One region of the Peribacillus sp. NPDC097197 genome, then DNA from elsewhere that is predicted to be linked to it. Evidence: predicted binding sites of a transcription regulator. Region 1 holds the regulator's gene; the other holds the start of a gene.
What was found. The regulator NrdR, encoded in region 1, represses ribonucleotide reductase genes. The targets are predictions, from matches to a motif close to AACACNATATATNGTGTT.

Region 1 (15,443 bases):
ACCACCATCCCCCTACCGGCTGGAAACGTAAAAATCCTTTATCGTCGATTCGTGTAATCATGAAACCGACCTCATCCAAATGGCCCGTCACGACAATCTTCGGCCCATTTTCCTCACCTGTTTTCTTAGCAATCAAACTACCCAATCCATCCGTGGAAATTTCATCCGCATATGGAGTTATGTATTCAGTCATGACCTTTCTTACTTCACTTTCATTCCCGGCAATCCCTTTTGCATCCGTTAAGTCTTTCAACATCTTAAGCGTTCCATCTAATTGAACCATTCCCGTTCCTCCTCATTCATACACTTCAACTTTCATTATACAAAATATGGGTATAACCCACAATTAATAGCCATTCTTCTGCCGTTCATAATTCACTTCATTCTTACTGACATACGCGGCCTCTACATCCACCGCAGAAAAGCCAAGCATCTCCCCTAAGCGTAAGTACTCGGTAAATACCGCTTGAAAGGCAGGCTCCTCCTGCTGTACACGAAACTCATTGATGGATCCATAAATCTTTATAAATTGCGCAGTTACATCCTCCCCTTTCAGATGGGAAGCTGATTCCACTTTGGGCATAAACCCTTTTTCAATGCCAAGTGACAGAATAAAATGTATGCCATCGACATATTCAGCTAAAACCGTATCCTTATCCGAAGGGCCTTTAAGACTCCAAAACTTAAAACATCTTGTTTCGTTCGCCAGCTCGCCAAGCTCTACTAATAGAGCCAGAATCTTTCTCTCAACAAGATCCTCATTATGTAATGCATGTTTCTTCTCAATATGTTTATCCAAGGCAGCCTGCATGTCCATCAATTTTTCGATATTCATTTCATCACTACTTTCATCAGTCATGCTTAAATTATATCAAATAAATGAAACTTATTAAAAACCTATACGTAAAAGAAAGGAATCACTCTGTTTAGGAGGAAACATGATGGTATTAATACTACGGATCTTGCTTTTGGCTCTTATCATCTTTTTCATATACACGACAATCAAATATTTATTTAATCCGAAACGAAAATTGGAACTTGCACACGAACAGAAAAAGTTCTTTTTGCTCGATGATACATCGAATATCCGCAAGAATTTTTTATTGACCTACAACGGGGTGATGTTTGAAGGGGAAAAATATTTAGGTACGACCGAACGTTCCTTTGAGGTGATCTCCATTTTCATCTGGCCGAAGAAAACTTCCGCTTTGAAAGGCTTAAAGCGTGATGATTTCTTAAAGATTGAAAGAGCCATAAAAAAACAATATCCAGATGCCATGATTGACTGGAAAAGTCCGGTTAAGGAGTTTTTGACCGACTAAAATGGCAATGACCTTGAGTGACTTCCACTCAAGGCTTTTATTTTTCATGCGATTGAAAAAATTCTTTCCATGGCACGACCGTCTGCTTTTCCCTCAATAAGTACAGCAATAAGGTAAGCGATAATAAAATGATGATGATGAGTGTCGGGCTGAAATCCGCAATATAATGACCGAAAACCGTATAGACGAAGGCAACGGGGATATTTGTCATGAAGGATAAATAAAAGTAGTTCTTTAATCCTTTATTCGATTCCAAAAGACAGAGGGATAATAAATAGTAATGGATGAACGGAATGAGCCGCAATACCGCAATTTGACGGCTGTTAAGTTTCCGATTTCCGAATAGCTTATTTTTAAGACGAAACAGTTTTTCCTGCATTTTAGGAAACTTTTCAATGACGAAATAAAAAATCATATTAGCAAGGGTCAGACCGATGATGGAGTAGATGGTTCCAAAAGCTGCCCCAAATAAAATGCCCCCTGAAATGCAAACGACTATCACAGGTATGAATAAAAACTGTCGTAACAAATGGAAAGTGATGAAAATTAATGGTGCAAACACACTGCCGGATTGAACGTAACCCATTAAAAGTGTCAGTTTTTCATCCATGTTCTCCCTCCAGCTAATTCTTGCTGCTTCTACAAGCATATACGCAATTTCAGTAACATATGACTAACGAATGATGTTGGTGAGTAATAGCACAATCTGGATAACCATTAAACCAGGTAGCCCCCATTTAAAAGTGAAATGCTTCGTTTTATGGCGGAAATGACGCATCCCCATGAATGCTCCCGTTCCCCCGCCAATGATGGCCCAGGTCCAGAGTGTCTTTTCACTGATCCGGTATTCCCTCTTCCGTGCCTTCTTTTTATCGATGCCCATCAACACAAACCCGATGATGTTGACCATGATGAAATAGGCAAGAACGAACCATATCGCTTCCATCTTCTTTCCCTCCTTGCATATAAAAAGCCGCCCTCTTAAAAAAGAGAGCGGCTTATATCAGTCAGACTTATTTGTCTAATTGTTGTTTAGCAGCAGTTGCTAATTGAGCAAAAGCTTGTTCGTCAGCTACAGCAAGATCAGCAAGCATCTTACGGTTCACTTCGATACCAGCTAGCTTTAAGCCATGCATTAAACGGCTATAAGATAGTCCGTTGATGCGAGCAGCTGCGTTGATACGAGTGATCCAAAGTTTGCGGAAATCACGTTTTTTCTGACGACGGTCACGGAAAGCATAGTTTCCTGACTTCATTACTTGTTGGTTAGCTACTTTGAAAAGAATATGTTTCGAGCCATAGTAACCTTTAGCTAATTTTATAACCTTTTTACGACGTTTGCGAGTAACAGTACCGCCTTTTACACGTGGCATGTTATTTCCCTCCTATTTAACTCGATAAATCGAACTTATTTAATGTTATCTAACATATGACGAATACGTTTGAAGTCACCTTTGCTTACAAGGCTAGCTTTGCGAAGCTTACGCTTTTGCTTAGTAGATTTGTTAGCAAATAAATGGCTTGTGTAAGCGTTAGAACGCTTAAGTTTACCGGATCCAGTTTTTTTGAAACGTTTAGCTGAACCGCGGTGAGTTTTCATTTTAGGCATAAGGTATTCCTCCTCATTACAAAATACTTAATAATTACTTTTCGGCTTTTGGTGCTAAAATAATGAACATGCTGCGTCCATCCATTTTTGGATGTTGCTCGATTGTAGCCACTTCTTTACATGCATCTGCAAAACGAACCAATACGCGTTGACCGATTTCCTTATGCGTGATAGCACGACCTTTGAATCGGATAGAAGCTTTTACTTTATCGCCTTTTTCAAGGAATTTGATTCCGTTGCGAAGTTTCGTATTGAAATCATGTTCTTCAATCGTCGGGCTCAAGCGAACCTCTTTCAGACTGATGACCTTTTGATTCTTACGAGCTTCCTTGTCTTTCTTTTGCTGCTCGAAGCGGTGTTTTCCGTAGTCCATAATCCGGGCTACCGGAGGCTTTGCATTTGCAGCAACTAAAACTAGATCAAGATTTACACGAGCGGCTATTTCCATTGCCTCGAATTTCGTTTTAATTCCAAGTTGTTCTCCGTTTTGGTCAATAAGACGAACTTCACGGGCTCGGATGCCCTCGTTTACCATCGCGTCTTTACTAATAGTTAGCCACCTCCAAAGATATTGGCGAATACGAACGTTTGAATCAATTAGGTCACGCTCACAACTCGCTTACAGGATATAATAAAATAAAAAAAGTGTGGATGCATGCAGCACCCACACTGATAGACTAATTTAGAAAGATCCAAATAATCAAATCATGACCTGTTAACTGCATTGCTTGCGTCAACCAGGTGAGAAGCGGGTGCCTCTTCTTTCCTCAAACCGTATTCAATTCACTTTAGAAATATATCATAAACACTGATGACTTGTCAAATACTTAATTCGTTTTAATTCGTTCGTTTTTCACAACAGAATTAATCTTATCAAACATTAGGAGATTTGACAATACATTTTCCTAAAGTATTTTGAATAAATAACATTCACCATCATACGACCACGTCAAAATGGGAGTGCTTCACTACATCCTCGAATTCATAAACCCATCTTTTGATTCACCGATGCTCAGGCCTACCATAGCCTGTCACTCCATTTCCTGCATGATCATCACCTGTTAGGATTTTCTTTTGCCTTTTTCTTTTTCTCAATCGAATCCCACGAAAATAGAGCGATCCAAAACAGCAGGACTGGGAAAATGGCATATTGTCGGTAATCATCCAACATCAATAAAACGATGACTAACAAAAAAGCCGGTGCAAATAAATAGGAAAATTTCTTTTTCATGATGTCACTCCTTATTCTTCGTTGTCTTTATCATGCCTTAATTAAAAGGGAGACACAACAATATGTGCCTCCCTTTTTTTGTTAACGACTCACTTCTGCTTTAATGGCTGAAACGAAGTCTTCGAAAGATACCGTTTCGGATTTTTGTTCGCCGTATTTACGGACGTTTACACTGCCTTCGTTTACTTCATTATCACCAACGACAAGCATGTAAGGGATTTTTTGCATTTGTGCTTCACGGATTTTGTACCCGATTTTCTCATCACGAGTGTCCAAATTAACACGGATGCCTGCTGCCTTCAGTTTATCTTGGATTTCTTTTGCATATTCAAGATGCACTTCAGGTGAGACTGGAATCACTTGTGCTTGGATTGGGGATAACCAAGTTGGGAAAGCCCCTTTGTATTCTTCGATCAAGTAAGCGACAAAGCGTTCCATGGTAGAAACTACGCCACGGTGGATAACGACCGGACGGTGATGTTTACCATCTTCACCGACATAGTTTAAGTCAAAACGTTCAGGAAGCAAGAAATCAAGCTGAACAGTCGATAATGTTTCGTCTTTTCCTAAAGCCGTCCGCACTTGGACGTCCAGTTTCGGACCGTAAAATGCCGCTTCGTCTTCCGCTTCGAAGTAATCAAGGCCAAGCTCGTCCATCGCGCCTTTTAACATGCTTTGCGCTTTTTCCCACATTGCATCATCGTCGAAGTATTTCTCAGTATTGTTTGGATCGCGGTAAGATAAACGGAATGAATAATCCTTGATATCGAAATCCTTATAGACTTCTAAAATCAGGTTCACGACACGTTTTAATTCATCTTTGATTTGATCCGGACGGACGAAAATATGAGCATCATTCAATGTCATTCCACGTACGCGCTGCAATCCTGACAATGCGCCTGACATTTCATAGCGGTGCATCATGCCAAGTTCAGCAATCCTGATCGGAAGTTCCCGGTAGCTATGGATGCTGTTTTTATACACCATCATATGATGTGGGCAGTTCATCGGACGAAGAACAAGCTGTTCATTATCCATGTCCATCGCTGGGAACATTCCGTCTTGATAGTGGTCCCAGTGTCCAGATGTTTTGTAAAGGTCGACACTACCCATAACAGGTGTGTATACGTGGTCATATCCCAGGCGTTCTTCCTTGTCCACAATATAACGCTCAATCGTACGGCGGATTGTTGCACCTTTTGGCAGCCACATAGGCAGCCCTTGGCCGACTTTTTGTGAAGTCATGAACAGATCCAATTCTTTACCGATTTTACGGTGATCACGCTCTTTTGCTTCCTCTAAGAAACGTAGGTGGTCAGCCAGGTCTTCTTTTTTGAAGAAAGCCGTACCATAAATACGTTGCAACATTTTGTTCTTGCTATCGCCTCTCCAATAGGCCCCTGCAATGCTTAACAGCTTGAATTCTTTGATTTTTCCAGTGGAAGGTACATGAATTCCCCGGCAAAGGTCAAAAAACTCACCTTGTTCATAAATCGTTACTTGCTGTTCAGCTGGAATCGCATCGATCAATTCCAATTTATATTCGTCGCCAATCTCTTTAAAACGGGAAATGGCTTCATCACGGGTTACTTCAATACGTGAGATTTCCAGGTTTTCATTGACGATCTTCTTCATTTCTTTTTCAATCGCTGAAAGGTCATCAGGAGTCAATGATTCCTCAAGATCGATATCGTAATAAAAACCGCCCTCGATGACTGGGCCGACACCGAATTTAGCGTTTTTATAGAGACGTTTGATGGCTTGTGCCATTAAATGGGCGGTACTGTGGCGAAGAACTTCAAGTGCTTCCGCAGCATCTTGTGTAACGATTTCAATGGTACCGTCTTCTTCGATTGGACGTTTCAAATCATATAGTTCACCATTGAATTTACCTGCAATGGATTTTTTTCTTAGTCCTGGGCTGATGGATGCTGCGATGTCTTCAGTTGTTGTGCCTTTAGCAAACTCCTTCACCGCTCCATCAGGAAAAGATATTTTCAGTTGTTCTGACATTGTAGCTTCACTCCTTCTTTTAGTTACCATCCGTTTCAAGTTTCAGGGGGATACCAAGCAATTGCGCGGATTAAAACACAAAAAAGCCCGCCCCTGTATAAAAACAGGGACGAGCTTAGTAATTAAATTAACCCGCGGTTCCACCCTCGTTCCACTCTGCTTTTCACGGCAAAGTGACACTTGTAACTAGATAACGGCAGCTTCCCGTCAGCTCATAGTCGCAAAAAAATTGCTTTCCGAACCGAAGTTTAAAGGTGGTAAGTGTTCTATGCTAATAGGAAGCTTACAGCCTGCTGGCTTCCCTCTCTGTAAATTGGCGACTAGAATACCCGTGTCCTCATCATAACTTTTTGTTTTTAATAGTATGTAGGAAATTATAATTCGTTATGCATTGAAAATCAAGGTTAAAATTAGGTTTTACCCAAAATCCCCAAGATAATCATTCAGTGGCCTGCTTAAAGGCTGAAAGCGGCAGGACGGTCGCCCTTTCCTCGAAGATTCGTGTCATCGTTTGAATCAGGCCTTCCTCCTTATTATCCGTATAAATATATAAGCTAGCCGGTGCGATGGATAAGAGTGGTGCCCAAAGGACCGTATCAAGAAAGAATGAAATATCGGCCAGCAACTTCCTGTCAATCATGCTTGTCAGTTTTCGGCGATCCATCCTGCCGAGCTCATGATCATAGAATTGAAACCCGTCATGATTGACAAGGTGAAGCCTTGGTACCTTCGATTCCTGTTCATGCAGGCAATCCCTGAGCATCGCAATGAAATTTTGGTAATCCTGCTCGAGCTTATATTCATCGATGGCCCGAACTGCATACTTTTCCAACGCATGCTGAAAAGACCTTAACCGAAAGGTAGTGAACGAATCGAATGAAAAAGACACCTTTCCCGCCAATATACTCTGAAGGCCTTCTTCGATCAATTGCTTTTCCCTACTGAATAAACTGCCTCCACATTCGGTGTTTTCCGCTTCAATGATGGAAGAAGCTATCTCGATGATGGCATCGATTTCTTCTTGTTCTCGATAGAAAAATTTGCCGATGATGATTTGTTTAAGAACAGGAAGCGTTTTTTCTTCAAGTAAAAAGGAATGAAATGTTTCACTGAGCAGTGTCAGCCATTTATCGGTTTTTAGTTTGGACATATCGATAACGAGACCTTGTTGTGGGGAAAATTCAATATATGGTTGAACTTCTGTCCCCAAAGGATGGACAGAAACGAAATTCAGCAGTTTTAAAGCTTCCGAATCATTTTGGAACGTAATTTGCACTACGACATCCCCCCTTCCCCCTTGCTTTACTTTTTTCATGTATATGGGAATAGGGGCTTATTTAGAAGTAAGATGGTGTGAAAGGGCAAAAAAAAGCAGCCTCTTTGTAGAGACCACCTTCCTTTACCTTCTGCGATTGATACCATCAAGCTTTACAGGTTCCGCTAAATATTGAATCCTCTCCAATACCCTTGCCGCTTTCACTTCTTCTTTCTCACCGCGTTGGGAATAAGTCAAGTGATTCTCCAGACCCTTCATATCAAAATTGGAAGTGAAAAACGTCGGTAAATTTTCAAGCATTCTAAATTGCAGGATGGGCCCTATGACTTCATCCCGTCCCCAGCTTGTCATCGATTCTGCCCCAATATCATCAAGCATCAGGACAGGCGCCGTTTTGACCATCTCTATTTTCTCGTTGACGGTATTATCACCGATTGAACCTTTCAGTTCCCGTAAATAATCAGGAACATAGACGATCATCGAAGAGATTTGCCTTTGCGCAAGTTCATTGGCGATCGCACCCAATAAATACGTCTTACCAACGCCAAACTTTCCGTATATATACAATCCCTTTTGACGTTTGCCAGGCTCATATTCCATGATGAACGATATCGCTTTTCCTAGGACGCCTAACCGTTTATTTTCATCGTCCGTTTGTGAAAAGTCTTCAATCGTTGCCTTCAATATATCCTTGGGAACGTATAGACTGCGAATGAGCCTCTCCCGTTTCCGCTTCTCATCCTCTGCCAATTTCCTCGGACAGATTTCATAATTCAAATTAAGGGCCTTCCCTTGAACAACGAGCTTTGGATAATACCCATGCATCATATTGATGCACCCATCCAGGCTTGGACATCTATCACACTTGTTGCTCTGAGAAATGAATTCGTAAAGCTTACCTAAATTCTTATCGATCATTTCCTCTGTGACCGTTGAGCTATTGGCATTCAGAAAAAGACGTACCTGTTCATTTTCAAAGATTTCCTGCTTCAACTGTTCATACCGTTTCTGGAAATCACCCGTATTGGCCAGTTTATTAAGCGATCTATTAATCTTTTCCATCGTTTATTTCACCTCCAGCTTTCCACTGCTTCCACTTCTCTTGAAGCTCACGTTTTTGTTCACTCAGTTCAGGCTGTTCCGCTTTCTGTTCAGGCTGTTTCTCCTCGTCCTGTTCAAGCCAGTCCGGAACCACTTCTTCTCTGATCGATTTTTTCCGGCCGCCTTTGGCAACGTTCTTGCTTCCTTGTGCCCACTCTTGGTATTTCCGGTGTTCATTTTTAGCCAGTTCCATCGCTTCTATGACTGTGGAAACTTTCAATCGTGCCCAATGACCTGCCAGTTTTTCCACATATCCCTTTGTGAATTTCATGTCTGTCTTAAGCATAACGTATTCGATTAAAACATTCACGACTCCAGGATTCAGCTTCTGATTGATCATTACACCTTCCACCACTTTTAAATCACCACTGGTCGGTTCCGCTCCTCCGGATAATTGCATGAGCCGATCACGCGGGGAAGTAGTCTCCAAATGGCGAATAAGCTCTTGCTCCTGTGTTTTCGGTTCATCCTTTTGCGTCCGTTCCCGTATAGGCTGTACACGATTGATCAAGGAAGGCATGTCGGCCTGGCGTTCAATTTGGTACCAGTCCCTTGCCGCTTTCCGAAGCAGCTCTTCATCGATCTCATCGTCCAGCGTTACGGCATCCATTACTAGTTTTTGCATTTCAAGCGGATTGATGCCATATAAAAAAGCTAGTTTGGCGATGGTATTTCTAATTTTAGGCGTAAAGGCCTTCTTGGGTACAATCGAGCTCTTCATCCCAGCGAACAAAAGATCAAAATCAAACAGGCCATCGAACCCCGAAGGCTCGACACCGTCAGATTGATCGATAAATTGCTGTTTAGGCAATGGGTTCCATTCGTTTTTGGCTTCATCCGTAACATAGAGGGAATCTAGATGATCTGATGAAAAAACCTCTGCAAAGGATTTCGTCACATATTCAAACTGGTCCGTTGCAATCGTGTCCACACAAAAGAATCTCTTCAGCCGGTTGAATTGGACTTTTCCTATTTTTTTATATAAATAGATATTCAGCATGCCATCCGTGAAAAACTGCTGCGGGGATAGGGGCGGATTCAATTCATAGATGAATTCCTTCGTATCCCCTTTCGATTTCTTGTACACATTCAGCAATCCGATTCCTTCAAGTAAAAGACGTGCTTCATATATATCGCCTAATTTCAGGCCCATGGTATTCATCAATTGATAATGGGAGGAAGCCTCCGACCAAAGCCGGTTCTCCTCCAATTCGCTCCATAACGTCATGTATAGGCTAATACAGATCGGTCCAATAAGAGGTTGGTACAGCCGTGTCAGTATTTTCCGATCATAATCATGAAGTAGCCCCGCAGAGGACACCATGTACGAATCCGCGGGGAGCAGTTCCTGCCAATGCATTGACATCTTCATTCAAACCTTTCAAAAGATATAGTGAAAAAAGAGCCAAAGTAAATCTTCAGCTCTACTTTCTTTCTTTATTTATTAAATCTTTCAGTTCATCGATAAATACATTAATATCTTTAAATTGTCGGTATACGGAGGCAAATCTCACATAGGCCACTTCATCAACTTCAGCCAGTTGGTCCATCACCATTTCACCGACACTGTCACTTTTCACTTCCGAAATACCCTGATTGCGCAATTCCTTTTCTACATAACTCGTGATTTGTTCTAGTTCCTTCAATGGAACCGGACGCTTTTCACAAGCCCTGATTAGTCCACGCAGGATTTTATCACGGCTAAACTCTTCCCGAGTCCCGCCCTTTTTCACGACGATCAACGGCGTCTCCTCGACCTTTTCAAAAGTAGTGAATCGAAACCCGCATGCCTCGCATTCCCGGCGTCGTCGAATCGATTTACTTTCATCGACAGGCCTGGAATCGAGCACTCTCGTTCCGTTATATTGACATGATGGACATTTCATCATTACCAGCTCCGTATTTTAAGTGATACTCCTAATCAAACTTCCCTAAGGAATACTATTTTATCTTAATCTTATATAAAAGGGACAACCAGTACAAGTAAAAAGTGAAACTTCAAGTAAAGGATGTGTGTACTTACTATGTAAATGCCTGTTAATGGAGCTTTTCCATGAGGGAAGAATGGCCATTTCATGGCATTAAAAAAGAGATGCATATATAGCATCTCTTGTTAATCCGTTTATTATAAAGCACCCATTTTAGTTTTTTTCATTTGCACGGGACCAAGTCCACGTGGAAGTTCAATATTCTCGCGCGTTTGTGCATTCAAAGCCTCCGCGATATAATCGGCTGCAATATTAGGATCTAAGTTGCCGCATGTATAAACATCAATGCTGGCATATCCATGTTCCGGAAAGCTATGAATGGTCAGATGTGATTCAGAGATAATGACGACCCCGCTCACTCCTTGTGGAGCAAACTTATGGAATGCCACCTCGCGAACCTCAGCACCCGATTTCAGTGCAGCATCGACGAAGATTCTCTCAATTAAATCAATATTGTTCAGTTTTTCAAAGTCACAACCCCAAAGTTCAGAAATGACATGTCTTCCCATCGTTTCCATCGTGTAAGCTGTTTCCATATTCTGTTCCCCCTTACATAATTAAAAATTCTGAATCCTTAACAACTACCACGGGGGAAAGTTAGTCCAAAGAGGTCCTAACCCTTTAAGTAGCCATTACGCAAACTCCCTTTTTAGGAAGTTCACGATTCATAGTATATAATGTATGGATTTCTTTTGCAACTGCATTTTGCATTTTTGGAAATTTAATCATTAATTGTTAATCTGACAGGACCAAGGAATTAATACCCAAGGTTCCGTAACTTTCCTAAACGTATCCATAAAAATAGCCCGTTAAACATATAACGGGCCATTACTCTTATTTAACTGACATTTGAACTTCAGAAGCCTTCGTCAACTCCGAAGCCACCAATTTTACAAGATCGACTACTCGATTGGAGTAACCCCACTCGTTATCGTACCAAGCCAGAATTTTCACTTTTCTATCACCAATCATCATCGTCGACAGACCATCGATGATGGCTGAATGCGGATTGGTCTTAAAATCACTTGAAACAAGCGGTTCTGTTGTATATTCCATAATTCCTTTAAGCTCATTTTCTGAGGCATCTATGAAAGCCTGATTCACTTCATCAATCGTAACATCACGGTTTAAATCCACAACAAGGTCGACTAAAGAGACGTTCGGAGTCGGTACACGTATGGCCATACCATGAAGTTTGCCCTTCAATTGAGGCAACACCAATGAAAGAGCTTTAGCCGCCCCTGTAGTCGTAGGGATGATGCTTTCTGCAGCCGCACGGGCACGCCTTAAATCCTTGTGCGGGTTATCGATGTTATTTTGGTCATTCGTATAAGAATGGATGGTTGTCATCAAACCATTGTCTATGCCGAACTTTTGATCAAGTACTTTGGCAACCGGTCCAAGGCAATTAGTCGTACACGACGCGTTCGAAATGACGAAATGCTTGTCAATTTCTAACGCTTCCTGATTTACGCCCATCACAATGGTAACGTCTTCATTTTTACCCGGCGCGGAAAGGATGACCCTTTTTGCCCCTGCTTCTAAGTGCATGGCGGCTTTAGAACGCTCATTGAATTTACCCGTAGCTTCAATTACAATATCTATATCCATCTCTTTCCAAGGCAATAGCTTTGGATCGCGATTATTTATCAGTTGTACACGTCGTCCATTCACTACAAGAGAATCATTTTCGGCAACGATTATGCCGTCAAACTTCCCATGAATTGTATCATACTTCAATAAATGGGCTAACGTTTCAGCGGGATAGCTTGCATTAATGGCAACGATGTCCAGACTCTCATCTACTATTGCCTTACGGAAAACCATTCTTCCAATTCTTCCAAATCCGTTAATCGCTATTCTTGAATTCATTTATCGGACCCTCCTGAATATATTAATGTTATACTTAATACCCTTCATATGTAATTAGTATAACACATTACTCTTGAAATGTGTTAATAAAAAAGCGGATTTCTTCCTTTTTCAAAACAAAAAGGAAGAAACCGTTAAAGTCCCTTCCTTTTCCACTCTATAGGATCTCCCATTTCTTAAGTATTTCAACAACCTGCTTTTTGGTTTCTTCTATATCGCCATTATTATCGACGATGGCATCCGCTAGTTCCTTTTTATCTTTCAAGGGCATTTGCGAATGGATTCTCGCTAAAGCGTCGGTTTCCGTCAACGCATTCCGGTTCATTAATCGCTCTAGTTGAACCGATTCATCCACGTATACCAAAAGTGTCCTTTCCACCATGAACGTCAGCTTGCTTTCGAACAGGAGTGGAATATCCATGAATACCGTTTCCGCTCCAGCAGCAAGGGCCTTTTCCGTTTCTTGGCGCATCCAATTTCTCACGGCAGGATGTACGATACGATTTAAAAGCAACCTTTTTTCTTGATCGTGAAATATGATCGAGCCTAACTTTGCCCGGTCGATCCTTCCATCAGACAATAAAAGATCTTCCCCGAAAGCCTTCACCACTTGTAGGTAGGCCTCTTCCCCAGGTTCCACGACTGCACGGGAAGCCACATCCGCATCCACTATCACGAAACCCAATTCTCTTAAATACTGACTGACACTACTTTTCCCACTGGCAATTCCACCAGTGATCCCGATGATTTGTCCCATAAGCTCCCCCTTTTCCCCGTTCTTTATAACTTGAATAATCCGATTAAAATCAGTAATACCCCCGGAAGAAAGGTCAGATGCTGCACGATTTTATTATTGGAAAGCAATTTACCGGATTGAAGTCCGCTCCCGATAAAGATGAAGCTCATCACGGCAATGCAAAGTGCAAGAATGATTGGGGAAATCCCCATCATGGCAGCTCCCACTCCGGCACCGAAGGCATCTAGCGATAACGCGAAGCCCAGTACAAGCGCCTCGATACCAGTAATCGTCCCTGATCTATCAAAATCGGCATTCATTGGTTTTTGTAAGATATTGATAGCCACTCCAAGTGATTTAATTTCAAAATTGAAGATGATTTTTTCGTGATATCGTTCATCATTCGTTTCCTTCTCGGGCCTAAAATATTGGTACACCATCCACGACCCCAAAAGTACGAGGATAATGCCCCCTGTTTTTTCTGCGGCCCCGACAGAGATAAGCTGACTGATGAATTCACCGATGACCATCGCAATACCCAAACTCATTGCCGAACAGACCGATACGACAGCAATGGATTTCAAGGGTATTTTCACCTTGCGCATACCGAATGTCATGCCCACACCGAAACCGTCAATACTTACTGCAAAAGCAAGAAAAATAATTTGTAGCCACATCGGAATGAATGCTCCTTCCCATCTAGTTGCTACCCCAGTATATGGAAAGAGCCCATCCGATGTGTTTTCTCGAATGATTACTTATTTGGCTGGCAAGTCGGGCATATATGTGTGCCCCGTCCTGCGACGACTAGCTTTTCTAACGGGGTACCGCAAATTTTGCAGTTTTCCCCTTTGCGTCCGTATACATTCAGTTCCAACTGAAACATGCCGATTTGACCTTGTGAGTTGACGTATGAACGTATCGTGCTCCCGCCTTTTTCCACCGCTTCGCTCAAAGTGGCGATGATTTCGGCATGCAGTTTTTGAATTTCTTCCAGTGTGAGGGTGGAAGCCACTCGTTCCGGATGAATGCCTGAACGGAATAAGGATTCGTCCACATATATATTACCGATCCCGACCACGACGGTTTGGTCGAGTAGAACAGGTTTGATCTTCCTGCTCGTTTTCGCAAGTTTTGCACGAAGTCCCTCGACGGTGAACTCTTCCGATAGTGGTTCAGGACCTAAATGCAACAGAGGCATTTGCACCATTTCTTCTCCTTTACGAAATAAATGCATCGTTCCAAATTTGCGGACATCCCGATACCTAAGCTCACTGCCATCCGTGAAGGTGAAGATGACATGGGTATGCTTATCGTAAGGTTCCTCTTTCGAATGGACCCCGTATTTCCCTTCCATCCTTAAATGGGAGACCATCGCATAGTCGTCCATGTTGAAAATGAGGAACTTGCCCCGACGGCCAATGCTGTGGATCGTCTGACCCCTTAATGCATCTTGAAACTGTTCAACTGGCTCAGGTGCCTTTATGATTTTGGGCCAGAAGACGGAAACCTCCAGGATTTCCTTTCCTAAAACAAGCTGTTCCAATGTTCTTCTGACGGTTTCCACTTCAGGAAGTTCTGGCATTATAATCACCTATCTTCATTTATTTAGCATCGAACCATGTTGGTCCATATGCATAATCCACTTTGAGTGGAACGTTCAATTCAATCGCATTTTCCATTTCTTCCGGTACGATTTTCATCAGGATCTCGAGCTCCTCCGGTGGTGTTTCGAAAATCAATTCATCATGAACCTGCAGAAGCATCCTCGTTTTAAGCCCTTCTTTTTTCAGGCGTTCGTTCATATTGATCATCGCTAGTTTAATGACATCTGCGGCACTTCCCTGAATTGGGGTATTCATCGCTGTCCTTTCAGCAAAACTTCTGATATTGAAATTACGGCTCGTGATTTCGGGAATGTAGCGCCTTCTTTGCAGTAATGTTGTACTGTATCCGTTCTTACGTGCTTCATGAATGCTTTCTTCCATATAATCCTGCACACCAGGGAAGCTTTTGAAGTACCTCTCGATGAACTCCCCAGCTTCCTTACGTGTTATCCCAAGACTTTGAGAAAGTCCATAGTCACTTATTCCATAAACGATTCCGAAGTTTACGGCTTTAGCGTGTCTACGCATATTTGATGTGACTTCCTCGGAAGGCACATGGAATACATCCATTGCCGTCCTTGTATGAATATCCATCCCGGCCCTGAACGCTTCAACCAATCCACTGTCATTGGCGATATGCGCCAATACGCGGAGCTCGATTTGCGAATAGTCGGCTGCGAAGATAATC
Region 2 (15,443 bases), on a different contig from region 1:
GGATATCCTGGAGATGGCACAGCTTGTCCATGACGCCGGTGGAAAGCTTTATTATGACGGGGCTAACCTGAATGCTGTTCTTTCCAAAGTGCGTCCAGGAGATATGGGTTTTGACGTTGTTCATTTAAATCTCCATAAAACATTCACTGGACCCCATGGCGGAGGAGGACCTGGTTCAGGTCCGGTTGGGGTGAAGTCGGATTTAATTCCCTATTTGCCTAAACCGATCGTGACAAAAGAGGGCGATCAGTTTGTCCTTGATTATGACCGTCCACAATCCATTGGAAGGGTCAAGCCCTATTATGGGAACTTCGGCATCAATGTAAGGGCTTATACGTACATAAGGTCAATGGGACCGGATGGACTTAAGGCCGTTACGGAGAATGCCGTCATCAATGCAAATTATATGATGCGACGTTTGGAACCATTTTTCGATTTGCCATATAATCGCCATTGTAAGCATGAATTTGTATTGAGTGGTCGGAGGCAAAAGCAGTTGGGAGTCCGTACATTAGATATTGCGAAAAGACTACTTGATTTTGGGTATCATCCACCAACCATATATTTTCCGTTAAATGTAGAAGAAGGAATGATGATCGAACCGACGGAAACGGAGTCAAAAGAAACACTGGACGCTTTCATAGATGCAATGATACAAATAGCCAAGGAAGCCGAAGAAACCCCTGAAATCGTTCAGGAGGCTCCCCATACCACGGTTATTAAACGCCTGGATGAAACATTGGCCGCTAGAAAACCAATTCTTCGTTATCAAGCATGATGCTGAAAAAACCCCTGCCAGATGGCGGGGGTTTTTTATTTGGTAAAATTCATATGTATCTCGGGAAATAACATGCTTGGCCTGTTAAGCATGAGTTCCCTATTGAACAGTATGATATGTTTCAAAACCGGATAAGATGTAAGGTTTAGGCAATTGGGCCTTATTTCTTCGCCTTGATCTTCCCTGTCCACATTTTGAAACCGCCTTTTAAGTGAAAAAGTTCCCTGTAGCCTTTTTTATATAGCATGGCTGCCGCTCTTCCGCTAATGATTTCACTTTGAGCATACAAGTATACAGGCTTGTCCTGCCTAATTTCCACTAAGCGGGTCTTCATTTGTGTCATAGGGATATTTCTTGCCCCTAAGATATGTCCATTATCAAAATCATTAGGTTCCCGTACGTCAATTAATTGAACTTTTCTGTAATTAGCGATAAATTCTTCCTGTGTTAAGGTTTTAACGATTTTACGTTGACGGAACCAATTAAATAGTGAATATGCAACGATGGCTACTATGATGATAATCAGTGTATATAAGATATCCAACCATAAAAACTCCCTTCTACCTAAACGAATACAGACAATGTCTATTATATAATTGGTTTCTCCAATAATCAAAAAAAATTTTATAAATATTTGGTGGAATAGCTTACTTTCTTTTTTACGTTGCTAAACTCTGGTAAACTACTACTTGTGAGTTTTTTTAGAGGGTTTAATAAGCCTACGTGAAAAGAGGGGTAATCGTGACGAAAGAAAAATGGGGATTCATTGATTCAGGCGATTGTTCACCTGCTTATAATATGGCAATGGACGAAGCACTCTTGAATTGGCAGAGTAATGGGGAAATCCCTCCCATGATCCGGTTTTACGGGTGGAACCCGGCTACATTATCCATCGGGTATTTTCAAAGGGCTGAGACCGAAATCGATTTGGCGGAAGTTGAAAGGCAAGGCTTAGGTTTTGTCCGTAGGCCTACAGGCGGTCGGGCTGTTTTGCATGAACATGAACTCACCTATAGCGTCATTGTCCCAGAGTCTTATCCGGGAATGCCGAATACAGTGACCGAAGCATATCGGGTGATTTCTGAAGGGATATTGAAGGGGTTCAGAAACCTCGGACTGGATGCCTATTTCTCTGTGCCTGAAACTGAACAGGATAAAGAGATGCTGAAATCTCCAAAGTCCTCAGTTTGCTTTGATGCGCCAAGCTGGTATGAACTGGTTGTTGAGGGAAGGAAAGTTGCGGGCAGCGCACAAACGAGACAAAAAGGTGTTATCCTTCAGCATGGAGCCATCCTGCTTGAACTTGATGAGGAGAAGCTATTTAGTGTATTCAAGTTCTCCGATGATAAAGTAAAAGAGAAGATGAAAAACAATCTGAGAAACAAAGCAGTGGCCATCAATGACATTGCTGGTAGAAAAATAACTATTTCCGAGGCGAAGGTAGCCTTTGAAAACGGTTTTTCTGAGGGTCTGTCGATTGATTTGAAACCATATGTGCTGAGTGAAAAGCAATTACAGGAAGTGAAGGACATCGCCAAAAATAAATATGAAAGTGATGACTGGAATTTTTTGAGGTAGAAAAAGAGGGGAAGCGAGAGTCGGGAATAAATAAGTTTTTTCAGATTTGTGTGAACAAGCATGTATTCCTTGTAACGTCAGTGCTTTGAAAGAGGCGGGCAAAATGCAATGTTCAAATTCATTGAAATCTGTCTAATTTTTATTATAAATCGACATTTTCCTCCCTTTTACTAACTCAATTAATTGATTCACCGTTTGACAAAATTAAAAGACAATCAACCACAACACAATATATAGTGGTTAAAATAAATACTTAAACACTACATGTTGAATTTTGTGTTTCGCTATGATAAATTTAGTGTAACTTGTTAAGCGAAACGGACATGTAGGTTACATATTGATTTTTGCAACAAGAACGGATCTGAAACATGTAAAGGAGAGGGAATTATGTCGGTTGTAATTAAAGAAGCTTTAAAGGTTGATCTAGAAAGGTTGAATGAAGATATATCTTTATTTCCCCAAGTTCATCCTGTAACGGCTGATATGAAAATGATGCATAAGGGCGTGTCCCGTCTAGTTATGCTTGACCGCTATTCTTTTAAGGATACTGAAAAAATCACACTCTCTGCTGGCGATTTTGTAGTATTGACAATTAAAGAAGATCCGAAATTTCCTGCACGTGGTCTTGGCCATATCGTTGAAATAGATTGGGAATCGAAAAAGGCAAAGGTTTTAGTGGATGAAGAGTTCCGCGGAGTGCTGGATAATCCGGAAGAAGTGGAAACAGGAATCATTAATCGGCCGCTTGATATCATCGAAAAGCCGCTTGAAATATATTACGAGCAAATTGCCAAGCGTAATGCAACTGGTTTGGCTTCAGTGGAAACGACTGAAGAAAAAAGAACGGAATGGTTCAATAAATTTTATGAAGAATTAAAGGACCTTAATTTCGTGCCGGCCGGCCGGGTATTATATGGCGCTGGTTCTAACACGGATGTAACGTACTTTAATTGTTATGTCATGCCGTTTGTACCAGATTCACGCGAAGGGATTTCCGAGCATAGAAAGCAAGTCATGGAGATCATGAGCCGTGGTGGTGGAGTCGGTACGAATGGCTCTACTCTCCGTCCAAGAAACACCCTTGCGAAAGGGGTCAATGGCAAGTCTTCAGGTTCTGTTTCATGGCTTGATGATATAGCGAAATTGACTCATTTGGTTGAACAGGGTGGAAGTAGACGCGGTGCCCAAATGATCATGCTTACTGATTGGCATCCAGATATTGCGGAGTTCATTATTTCAAAAATGCAAAACCCAAGGATTCTTCGTTACCTAATGGAGAACACAAAAGATGAAACCATAAAGAAATATGCATCGGATAAATTGAAGTTCACACCGCATACCGAACAAGAAACGGCGATGTACCAAGGAATCATTAATTATAAAGAGATTCCGGGTCTAGGTGGATTCAGTGAAAAAATCATTAGGGATGCTGAAGAAAAAGTTCGCGTAGGCGGAACGTATAGCGTCCACAATCCGGACTTTTTGACTGGTGCCAATATCTCAATCTGCTTAACCAAAGAGTTCATGGAAGCCGTCGAAAAAGATACGGAGTATGAGTTGCGCTTCCCTGATGTCGAAAGCTACGACGCGGAAGAAATGGCGATTTATAATGATGAGTGGCACAATGTAGGAGACGTACGCGAGTGGGAAAAAATGGGCCATAAAGTCCGGGTTTACCGTAAGATCCGTGCTAAGGAGCTTTGGAACCTGATTAACATTTGTGCGACGTACTCAGCAGAACCGGGAATATTCTTTATTGATAATGCCAATGAGATGACGAATGCAAAAGCTTATGGACAGCAAGTCGTTGCTACGAATCCATGTGGTGAACAGCCATTGGCTCCATTTTCAGTGTGTAACCTGGCAGCGGTCAATTTAGCTGAGATGGCGGATAAAGATAATAAGACCGTTAACTTCGAAAAACTTAAGAAAACAGTTGAAGTGGGCGTGCGGATGCAAGATAACGTCATTGATGCAACCCCTTATTTCCTAGAGGAAAACAAAAAACAAGCACTCGGCGAGAGACGGGTTGGATTAGGTGTCATGGGACTGCATGATTTGCTAATTTATTGTGAAACCGAGTATGGATCAGAAGAAGGAAAAATCCTGGTGGACAAAGTGTTTGAAACGATTGCTACGTCTGCTTACAGGGCTTCGGTTGAACTTGCAAAAGAAAAAGGCAGCTTCCCGTTCCTGAAGGGAACGTCGGATGAAGAAACGAATGAGCTTAGAACGCGCTTCACGAATACTGGATTCATGAAGAAGATGCCTGAGGATATTCGTACAAGCATTGCCGAGCACGGTATCCGGAACTCCCATTTATTGACCGTGGCTCCTACGGGCAGCACAGGTACGATGGTCGGCGTTTCGACAGGTCTTGAACCATACTTCTCGTTCACATATTTCCGTAGCGGACGTTTAGGGAAATTCATTGAAGTCAAAGCGGACATCGTTCAGGAATACTTGGATCGTCATCCTGAAGCCGATCCTGATAACCTTCCTGAATGGTTTATTTCGGCGATGGAATTGGCTCCTGAAGCCCATGCGGATGTTCAATGCATCATTCAACGTTGGATTGATAGCTCAATCAGTAAAACGGTTAACGCCCCAAAAGGGTATACCGTCGAGCAGGTCCAAAAAGTGTACGAGCGCTTATATAAAGGCGGCGCAAAAGGTGGAACGGTTTATGTAGATGGAAGCCGTGACAGCCAGGTTCTTACATTAAAAGCTGAAGAAAACCAAATGGAACAGCAGCTTGAAATGGATGGCTTAACAGATGTGGAAGAAAAGAAAAAAGTCGTTCTGGTTGATACCATCAATGAACTGCGTTCGACTAATGTAACGATAGGTTCGGAAGTGGGTAACACGTGTCCAGTTTGCCGTAAGGGTGAAGTCCAGGAAATGGGCGGATGCAATACTTGTACGAATTGTGGTGCCCAATTGAAGTGCGGGCTTTAAACCAGTAATGAAAAGATGTATCGTTCAAAAAAAACAGCCCTTTGGATTAAGATAGTCCAAAGGGCTGTTTTTTAATGTCTAGAGGATTTCAGTGTGATTTCAAGTAGAGGAATGTTCTATTATTGAAAACCTTTTTATGGATTCCTTAAATAAATATCCCCTATCAATTTTACTAAGTAATATTGATAGGGGATATTATATTTATGCATTGGGTTCTTCTATTTCTTCTTTCAATTCTTTAAACCATTTTAAGTTCACTTGATGATGAGAACGAGAATTTTCGTTCATGCGGCGAAAATAATCGATTTTACCAGGAAATTCTTTTGTGATGGCTAGATAATCATCGAGGAGAGCAATTCGAGCTTCAGTCTGGTCAATTTGTGCTTGAATTAATTTTAATAATTTATATTTATCGAAATCATCTGCAAAGAGTAACGCCACATAGCATTGTAAGTTGACATATTCGGATTTAGTTCCAAACTTCACCATTAATTTTTCGAATTCTTCCATTCCTGAATTTGTGATAGTAAAACGGTGGATTTCGCGCCCATTGCTTGAAATTGTTTGATGAACTTGTTCAATCAAGCCTTTTTCATCAAGTTGTTGTAAGTTGTAATAAAATGAACCCTTCGTAAAGTTAACGATATACTTATAATGTCGTTTTTCCATTAAAGTTAGTAGTTCGTAGCCATGCGCTCCAGGATTTTGGATCAGCAGGCCAAGTATAAGCAAGGGGATTATGATTGCATCACCTTCATCATTTTTGCTTCAAATTCAGCGTATGTGATTTTGCTTAAAGCCATATTCATACTATGAATATAAATTTGTTCGGTTTTTGAATAGTCAGTATTGGTTTTTAATGATTGTTCTTCATTCGAAAGAGGTGTTAGGACATCGCACTTTTTCGAAAATGCCTCGTAGTAGCGATAACCAAATTTTCGTTGCGAAACAGCGTCCAAATGAATACCGTCCGGATTGGCTGTTAAGCCTTCTGCCGTTACAAAGTAACAGTTTTGCTGAGTATGAGCAAATCGGAGTAACTGTTCATTAACTTGTTGAGACTCTGTTGCGTATTTTCCAAAACCTATTTTCCCTAAAAAGTCACCAAGTCCACCAATGATTAAAGGGACATCTTCAAGTCCTAATTCTTTTCTTAAAGTATCAATAATCAGGACCAATTTCTCATAATATGTTTCATGAAGACCATGGTTGCTATCACTTTCGCCTTGGTGCCAAAGAATACCGCAGATTTCACTAGACTCAAGCGCAAATCGAGCTTCAGATAAAGCATGTTTAAAAAGGGTACCTTCTGGATGCCAATCATTTAAAGAACTGCCGCCTTCCGCACAAGGAATTAAGCCAATTTCATCATCAGGATTGACTTTCGACCATTCCTCTGCAAAAGATGCTGCGAGACTTACACCAGCAACAGGACGATCGTAATTAATCGGTTCGGTCATCATTTGCCATTGACCATTGCGTAGCATTTTTATTTTTTCATTATAGATAGGATCTACTTCATGCAAGAATCCACGTCCTGCCATATTTGACTGACCTAACATTAAAAAAGATTTTGTCATTTAATTTTCACGCCTTTGGATAACTGATATAGCCTAATTAGACTTTCATCATTATATAGTCTAATTAGACTATCGTCAACTTGTTTGTCTACAAGGAACTTTTACTAACGAAAAATATAGAATCCCATCATGCTGATTACTTTATATGTCATACTTAAACTTATTAAAAAGCTACAAAAAGTCGTCGAGGTAAGCTAAGGAGCTTTCCTCGACGACTTTTTGAGTTATTCCCTATTAGCATGTCCCAACCCTTTTTTTTGGAAAATGTCTTTATGAAGTATTTTCAGTTTTATGGTTAGACTATTCATTATCAACATTAATGAGGTGTTTGAATGGAAAACCAGAAAGGTAATAGTAAGGTTAGCGTGTGGTGTATTGTAAGCATGGCTTCGATTCCTCTCGTTATGACCCTGGGGAATTCAATGCTTATACCCGTACTACCGGTTTTTGAAGAGAAAGTGAATATCACTTCATTTCAATCGAGTATGATAATCACCAGTTATTCGGTCGCGTCCATCTTTCTTATCCCCGTGGCGGGTTACTTATCTGATCGCATAGGAAGAAAAAAAGTCATACTACCGAGTCTAATATTAGCTTTAATTGGAGGATTGATTGCAGGGTTCGCATCCTGGAAAATGGACAGTCCATATACCTGGATAATCATTGGGCGGATCCTTCAAGGGATTGGAGCATCTGGGGCGTCACCTATTATTCTTCCGTTAGTGGGGGACCTTTATAAGGATGACGATGAAAAGACCAGCTCGACGCTTGGCATCATCGAAACGTCAAATACGTTCGGCAAAGTTTTAAGTCCGATTTTAGGATCTTTGTTTGCAGCTGTCCTTTGGTTCCTTCCGTTCTTTTCCATTTCCTTTTTTAGCCTGATCTCAATCATTTTCGTATTCTTTTGCATCAAGGTTCCAAAAAATGAAGATGAGCCCCTTAAGTTCAAGGAATTCTTAAAAAAAACGAAGGCTACCTTTAAGAAAGAAGGAAAATGGCTGTTCGTAGTCTTCATATTGGGTGTTTTCGTCATGCTCATTCTTTTTGCGGTGCTATTTTTCTTATCGGATAATCTGGAGAAATTGCATCATCTAAAAGGAGTGAAAAAAGGCTTTATATTGGCTATCCCTTTATTATTCCTGTGTATCTCCTCTTATATAGCGGGGAGGAAAATCAAAGGAAGCATTCCTTTGATGAGAAAGATCATTTTGGTCAGTTTAATACTGATGTCGGCAAGCGTGGCATTTGTCGGATATACAAAGGCCAAACTCGTGATCATGCTCATTCTAGTGAGTATATTGGGGATTGCCATTGGGGCCCTCCTTCCAACATTGGATGCGCTCATCACTGAAAATATCGAAAAGGAACAACGAGGAACCATCTCGTCTTTTTATAGCGCGGCCAGGTTTATCGGTGTCGCGGCAGGACCACCGCTCATGTCTGTGTTAATGAAAAATCATTTAAACATGAGTTATATTATTTCCGCCGTGATTGGTCTCATCTTGCTATTCCTCGTCTTTAAAATCATTAATAAAAAAACATTGAAACCGGACGACAAGAAAGCCGAATCCTAAAGGAATCGGCTTTCTCTTTGTTGTATCTGTCAGTTGTTTTCCATTTGTTGGCCGATTTCTTTTTCGGCCAGCTCAAGATTTGCACTTCTTAAAATGGAGTACTTGTCGACAGAGTCTCCAGGGATACGCTGTGAAGTTGGATTTTCATTAACTGTGACAGTCATTTCTTTATTTTCGGTTACTTTTCGGAATGTATTTTGCTTCTTTGACATATTGCATCTCCTTTCCATTATTTACAGAATAAAAACCATCATGAGGATTTTAGAAGTGGCAAAAGCTATCCTTATATATAGGTTGTCTAGTTTAACTAAAACTATGACCGGATCGGTCAATGAATGGAGATGGATATGAAACCCTTTATCCCACAGCTTGTTTATATCGAACCACGGGCCCTTGAATACCCCTTAGGTAGAGAACTGAAAAAGAAGTTTGAGGACATGGGTATCGAAATCCGTGAAACGACCTCTCATAATCAAATTCGGGACTTACCCGGAGATAATGATCTTCAAAAGTATCGTGTAGCTAAATCCACACTGGTTGTAGGTATCAGAAAGACATTGAAATTCGATACCTCTAAACCTTCGGCCGAGTATGCCATTCCTTTGGCCACAGGCTGTATGGGGCACTGTCATTATTGCTATTTACAGACAACGCTTGGTACCAAACCATATATAAGGACCTATGTTAATCTGGATGAGATTTTTGAGGCTGCAGAAAACTACATGAACGAAAGAAAACCAGAAATTACCCGTTTCGAGGCCGCTTGTACATCTGACATCGTCGGCATTGACCATTTGACACATTCATTAAAACGGGCTATCGAATACTTTGGCAAAAGTGAATATGGTGTGCTTCGGTTTGTAACCAAATTTCATCATGTCGATCATCTCTTGGATGCAAAGCATAATGGTAAGACAAGATTCAGGTTCAGCATCAATTCAAGGTATGTGATCAAGAATTTTGAACCTGGTACCTCAAGCTTTGACGAGAGGATAGAGGCAGCACGAAAAGTGGCGGGTGCGGGCTACCCATTAGGATTCATCGTCGCTCCCATTTATAGGCATGAAGATTGGCAGGGAGGGTATTATGAACTCTTCCAACGATTGAGCGAGGGCTTAAAAGGAGTCGACATACCGGATTTAACGTTTGAATTAATACAACATCGCTTTACGGGGCCTGCTAAAAGAGTGATTCAAAAAAATTATCCCAAAACAAAGTTGGAACTGGATGAAACCAAACGGAAATATAAATGGGGCCGTTATGGAATCGGTAAATACGTTTATCAAAATGAAGAAGCAAAAGAGTTGGAAACGACAATAAGAGAGTATATAGAGGAATTTTTTCCGAAAGCTGTAGTTCAGTACTTTACTTAAAGAGAAAAGTTTCGCCAAAACAGTCATAATAAGCCCTGCTCCTGCTTAAAAATGAATAGACCGGGTGGGGAGGGCAGCTATGATCATTGACGGCGTATTTTCCGGAGGCGGGATAAAAGGCTATGGATTATTGGGTGGATTCCAAGAGTTGGAGGAACGTGGATTTACATTTCATAGAACTGCAGGAACAAGTGCGGGTTCTATTATAGCTGCCTTCATAGCAGCTGGGTATACAGGGGAAGAAATGGAGAAACTCTTTATTGATATAAACCTATCTGGTTTATTGGATAGGAGACACGGTCTTATACCGATTCCTTTTGCAAAATGGCTTTTAGTTTATTGGAAATTGGGATTATACAAGGGGGAGGCATTAGAAAAATGGGTAGCTCAAAAACTGGCTATCAGAAATGTGGTTACCTTCAAAGATCTTCCCCCTCAATCTCTTCGCATAATCGCTTCGGATATCACAAATGGGAAGTTGGTCGTCCTACCTGATGATTTGAAGAACTATGGGATTGACCCTCATACTTTTTCAGTGGCTAAAGCAGTAAGGATGAGCTGCAGCATTCCCTATTTTTTTGAACCAGTCAAGCTGAATGTAGGAAAAAGTACGGCCCTATTCGTTGATGGGGGAGTATTGAGCAACTTCCCCATGTGGTTATTCAATTCTGAACATGTACGAAAGGAACGACCCGTCATCGGTTTGCGATTGAGTGCGGATGAAATATGGAAGCCACATGAGGTAGGAAACGCCGTGGAGTTATTCTCGGCCCTGTTCAAAACGATGAAGGATGCTCACGATTCACGTTATATATCCAAAAAACATGTTAACAACATCGTTTTTATTCCGATGAAGGGGATTTCCGCGATGGATTTCAATATGAATGATGAGATGAAGGGGGAATTAATAGAACGTGGACGAATTTACACAAGGGAGTTTTTAAAACGATGGACCTATTAAAAAGAAAAAAATCGGGCTCCTAAAATGAGGCCCGATTTTTCTTTTTATTTTTTTTTCCTTCAATGACCGTCAAGTGACTCTCCGTTTTCTTACGTGCTAAACCTTTCTTGGACGTTTTCGCTGCCGAAAAGCTAGCCACATTATCCTTTTTCGAAGTTTTGCTCTTTAGCCGCTTTTTCGACTGACGTGCAGCCTTACGAAATGCCTGTTGCTCTTTTTTCACTGGCTTACTCTTTGTTAATCCGGTGTAGATCATATAAATAATCCCAGCGACCGCGGCAATAATCAGAATATTCTTTAGGAGTCCGATTGGGTCAGTAACCATTCTGCTTATCAGTCCGAAGACTCCGAGGGCGATGATTCCGTATATCAAAATAGATATGAAACGTTTCAACAAAGACACCTCCTTAAGAGCATCATAAGCATTTTTAGCTTATTTTAAACATTATCCATTCAAAATATTCCCAAAAAATAAAGAGGGAGTAATACTTATCATATTATTCCGAAAGTCAGTTATAAGTGTTTTACACAATAACATCCGAGTCTAAACCTTCCTCCGTACTTTTTTCCATCTTTAAGAGCTCATTGAAGGAAGCGAGTGCAACCTCGACCTGATCGTCTGAAGGGGATTTTGTGGTTAACAATTGAAGCCAAAGACCAGGATATCCAAGGTAACGAAGAACAGGAATATCTCTCACTTTATTCGTCAACTGCAATACCTCAAAAGCTATGCCTAGGACGACAGGGATAAGTAAAACGCGATCCACGACACGGAGCCAAAGAGGATCGGTCGGGACGAGAAGGTACACAAACATGCCGACAATGACAGTAAATAGAATAAAGCTACTGCCGCAACGGTAATGAAGCCTTGAACTTGCCTGGACATTGGCCACATTCAATTCTTTGCCACTTTCAAAGCAATTAATCACTTTATGCTCTGCCCCATGATATTGGAACACGCGCTTGATTAATGGGGTCATGGATACTACGTAAATATATACGAGCAGTAGTATCAATTTAAATAAGCTTTCCACTAGGATCTGTGCCAGGTGACTAGAGAATATGGGTCTTGTCAATTCTGCAAGGAAAACGGGAACGAGGGTGAACAGCAATTTCCCGAATAGGAATGATAGAACACCGATAACAGCCACACTTAACCATACACTAAACCTTGAAGACTCCTTGACTTCTTTTTTCTTTTCTACTTTGGTTCCTTCAGCTTCCTCTTCATACTGTTCTGTGGAAAAATTAAGATGTTTAGAGCCATTTGCACTTGATTGTATAAGGGCAACGATTCCCCGTACAAATGGGATTTTTTTTAGCCGATTCATCACAGGCTTTGATTCTCGTGGTAAATGGTAATACACGATCGTTGAATCCTTGCGACGGACAGCGGTGACTGTGTGATGCTTGCCGCCAAACATGACGCCTTCCACGACAGCCTGCCCTCCATAAACGGGTTTTTGAACCTCAGACATTTCTACACCAACCTAAATAGTTTTTCACGTAGCTCTCTCATGGATGCTAACATGTATAGCCTAAAATATGTTCAGGTTTTTAAATCGACCTTTCATCAATCTATTGATGATGAGCGGGGAACTTATTCCTAAACACGAACATAAATGAACCATCTCAGGAAGAAACATTCTTATACATATAAACTTCAACATTGAATGGATATTATCCTTTGAGAAAAGTACATTATTTATGAGTTAATCATACAGAATAATAACAAAAACCTCTAGTAAATCTACCCTCGAAGGCCCAAAAAAGAAAATATTCCTATTTAAGAAAGGACATACTATATATCGGAGGTGTTTAAGGTGTCTACAAATGAAACAGGTAATCATCAGCAAGAGAATAAAAGTTTGTTGCTTGCCAATGTATTTGCCATTGGTATTTTTGGGGGAATCTTTGCTAGTTTAGCCGGAGTGGCGGCACATTATTTTAAGTTTATGGAGTTTAGTCCGAAATTCATCTTAACTTCCTGGTCGGATATGTCCTGGATTGACCGTTGGCAGGGAACGATGATGACTTTGCTAGTGTTCGGAATCCTCTCCATTGGTGTTGCTTTCATATATTATGGGCTTTTTAAAAAAATTAAAAGCATTTTTGCTGGTCTGATTTATGGTGTGATTTGCTGGGCATTACTGGTTTTTGTTTTCAAGCCAATGTTTTCAGATTTGCCCGCTGTTTCGAAGATGTCATCTAATTCCGTCATAACCAGTGTTTGCATTTTTGTTTTATACGGTCTTTTTGTAGGATATTCTATATCCTATGACCATCAGGAATATCTGCGTCAAAAAGAAATCGCTGAAAATCAATCGGGAAGCTGATCGGGCCGTTTGTAAAAAAGTAGTAAGACAATTTGTAATTATGATAGAATATTCATGGAAAGCATTATTTAACCATGAGCAGGTGTTGGAAAGATGATAAAAATTTTATTAATTAATGGTCCGAACCTTAATCGATTAGGTAAACGGGAACCGGTTCATTATGGCTCCTCTACCCTAGAAGATGTGGAAGCCCAATTGAATGAGCAAGCAGAAGGGTTAGATGTGGACTTGAGCTGTTTTCAATCTAATCATGAAGGTGCGATCATCGATAAACTACATTGGTCAGAAGATCATGGATTCGATGGGGTCATCATTAATCCAGGAGCATTCACGCATTACAGCTATGCGATTCGTGATGCGATTGCCGGTATTGATGTTCCGGTTATTGAGGTGCATATTTCGAATATACATGCCCGTGAGAGTTTCCGTCACGAATCGGTTACTGCCCCGGTATCAGCTGGACAGATTGTCGGATTGGGAATGCATGGATATGAATTGGCGTTACAGGCCATTACGAAAATTGCAAGGGGGATAATTAAATGAATAAACTGGAACGGTTGCGCGAATCAATGGAAAAAGTGAACGTTGATGGGATATTAATTACAAGTACATATAACCGCCGGTTTATGACTAACTTCACGGGAAGTACCGGTGTCGTGCTGGTTTCACAGAAAGAGGCTAAGTTCATCACGGACTTTCGATATGTAGAACAGGCGGGGACCCAGGCTAGGGGTTTTGAAATCGTTCAACATAAAGGAACACTCCTTGAAGAAGTCGGGAAACAAGTTGAAGAGATGAAAATTACCAAATTGGGCTTTGAACAAGACCATATGACATTTGCCACATATAAGGCTTATGAAAAGGCTATCAAAGCTCAACTTTTGCCGTTGTCGGGAGTAATTGAGAATTTACGCTTGATAAAGACTTCTTCAGAGATTAAGATATTAAAGGAAGCGGCTGCTATCGCTGATGCTGCCTTTACACATATTCTTGATTTTATTCGTCCAGGCGTCACTGAGCTGGATGTGTCCAATGAACTTGAATTCTTCATGAGGAAACAAGGCGCAACTTCATCTTCTTTCGATATCATTGTCGCATCAGGTGTTCGATCTGCTCTTCCACATGGTGTTGCAACGGATAAGACTATCGAAAAAGGTGACTTCATCACATTGGATTATGGTGCGTACTATAATGGATATGTATCGGATATCACCCGCACATTAGCAGTCGGTAAGCCAAGTGAAGAACTTATTAATATTTATGACATTGTTTTAGAAGCTCAATTACGCGGCATGGCTGGGATTAAACCTGGGATGACGGGTAGGGAAGCGGATGCACTAACTCGCAATTTAATTGAAGAAAAAGGGTTTGGACAATACTTTGGACACTCGACGGGACATGGAATTGGTCTTGAAGTCCATGAAGGTCCCGCATTATCCGTAAGGTCTGATATCATTTTAGAACCAGGCATGGCAGTTACCGTTGAACCAGGGATTTACCTACCGGGAATTGGCGGAGTACGCATTGAAGATGATACAATCGTTACATTAAGTGGTAACGAAGCACTTACTCATTCATCAAAAGAGTTAATCATTCTGTAAACATGTACATGTAGGAGGACAAATTTATGATTTCAGTAAACGATTTTCGCACAGGTGTAACCATTGAAGTAGATAATGGAATTTGGCAGGTTATTGAATTCCAACACGTTAAACCAGGTAAGGGAGCGGCATTTGTACGTTCTAAATTACGTAATCTTCGTACAGGTTCCATCCAAGAAAAAACTTTCCGCGCCGGTGAAAAAGTGGCGAAAGCACATATCGAGAACCGCAAAATGCAGTATCTTTATGCAAGTGGAGACAGCCATGTATTCATGGATAACGAAACATACGACCAAATCGAACTTCCAGCATCAAGTATCGAACGCGAATTGAAATTCTTAAAGGAAAACATGGAAGTACATATCTTGACTTTCCAAGCGGAAACACTAGGCGTCGAGCTTCCTAATACAGTTGAACTTGAAGTTGCTGAAACAGAGCCAGGCATTAAAGGCGATACATCTTCAGGTGGAACAAAAACTGCTGTACTTGAAACGGGCCTTTCCGTTCAAGTGCCATTCTTCATCAACCAAGGCGACAAATTATTGATTAACACAAACGAAGGTTCATACGTATCACGTGCCTAAGTTAACCTAAGTCATAAGAAGTCCGGGATTAATCATCCCGGGCTTTTTTTATGTTTTTTTAGTCACAAAGATGAATTCAGGCGATGCTTCTTTGATTAGCTTGTCATCATTATATGA

Region 2: a site for NrdR is predicted at 2,580-2,597, ahead of ACQKL6_RS16210 (vitamin B12-dependent ribonucleotide reductase). Genes of this name have one in related genera too.

What each region holds. Positions count from the first base shown of each region.
Region 1 is NZ_JBNNST010000004.1:272,394-287,836, forward strand. Features, by position in the region: gene ACQKL6_RS07965 (M42 family metallopeptidase) at 1-283, opposite strand, end outside; gene ACQKL6_RS07970 (dUTP diphosphatase) at 347-835, opposite strand; gene ACQKL6_RS07975 (sigma-w pathway protein ysdB) at 942-1,322, shown strand; gene ACQKL6_RS07980 (TVP38/TMEM64 family protein) at 1,360-1,932, opposite strand; gene ACQKL6_RS07985 (DUF1294 domain-containing protein) at 1,996-2,268, opposite strand; gene rplT (50S ribosomal protein L20) at 2,336-2,695, opposite strand; gene rpmI (50S ribosomal protein L35) at 2,731-2,931, opposite strand; gene infC (translation initiation factor IF-3) at 2,966-3,466, opposite strand; ribosomal protein L20 leader region at 3,565-3,701, opposite strand; gene ACQKL6_RS08005 (hypothetical protein) at 3,986-4,162, opposite strand; gene thrS (threonine--tRNA ligase) at 4,244-6,175, opposite strand; gene ytxC (sporulation protein YtxC) at 6,615-7,451, opposite strand; gene dnaI (primosomal protein DnaI) at 7,575-8,513, opposite strand; gene ACQKL6_RS08025 (replication initiation and membrane attachment family protein) at 8,500-9,918, opposite strand; gene nrdR (transcriptional regulator NrdR) at 9,977-10,438, opposite strand; gene speD (adenosylmethionine decarboxylase) at 10,678-11,058, opposite strand; gene ACQKL6_RS08040 (glyceraldehyde-3-phosphate dehydrogenase) at 11,375-12,412, opposite strand; gene coaE (dephospho-CoA kinase) at 12,570-13,169, opposite strand; gene ytaF (sporulation membrane protein YtaF) at 13,193-13,825, opposite strand; gene mutM (DNA-formamidopyrimidine glycosylase) at 13,903-14,733, opposite strand; gene polA (DNA polymerase I) at 14,753-15,443, opposite strand, start outside.
Region 2 is NZ_JBNNST010000013.1:38,472-53,914, forward strand. Features, by position in the region: gene gcvPB (aminomethyl-transferring glycine dehydrogenase subunit GcvPB) at 1-778, shown strand, start outside; gene ACQKL6_RS16200 (rhodanese-like domain-containing protein) at 939-1,322, opposite strand; gene ACQKL6_RS16205 (lipoate--protein ligase family protein) at 1,520-2,356, shown strand; gene ACQKL6_RS16210 (vitamin B12-dependent ribonucleotide reductase) at 2,744-5,314, shown strand; gene ACQKL6_RS16215 (PadR family transcriptional regulator) at 5,516-6,055, opposite strand; gene ACQKL6_RS16220 (sialate O-acetylesterase) at 6,052-6,894, opposite strand; gene ACQKL6_RS16225 (MFS transporter) at 7,227-8,471, shown strand; gene ACQKL6_RS16230 (hypothetical protein) at 8,501-8,683, opposite strand; gene splB (spore photoproduct lyase) at 8,819-9,844, shown strand; gene ACQKL6_RS16240 (patatin-like phospholipase family protein) at 9,924-10,805, shown strand; gene ACQKL6_RS16245 (SA1362 family protein) at 10,825-11,199, opposite strand; gene ACQKL6_RS16250 (DUF1385 domain-containing protein) at 11,330-12,283, opposite strand; gene ACQKL6_RS16255 (YqhR family membrane protein) at 12,629-13,141, shown strand; gene aroQ (type II 3-dehydroquinate dehydratase) at 13,235-13,684, shown strand; gene ACQKL6_RS16265 (M24 family metallopeptidase) at 13,681-14,742, shown strand; gene efp (elongation factor P) at 14,769-15,326, shown strand.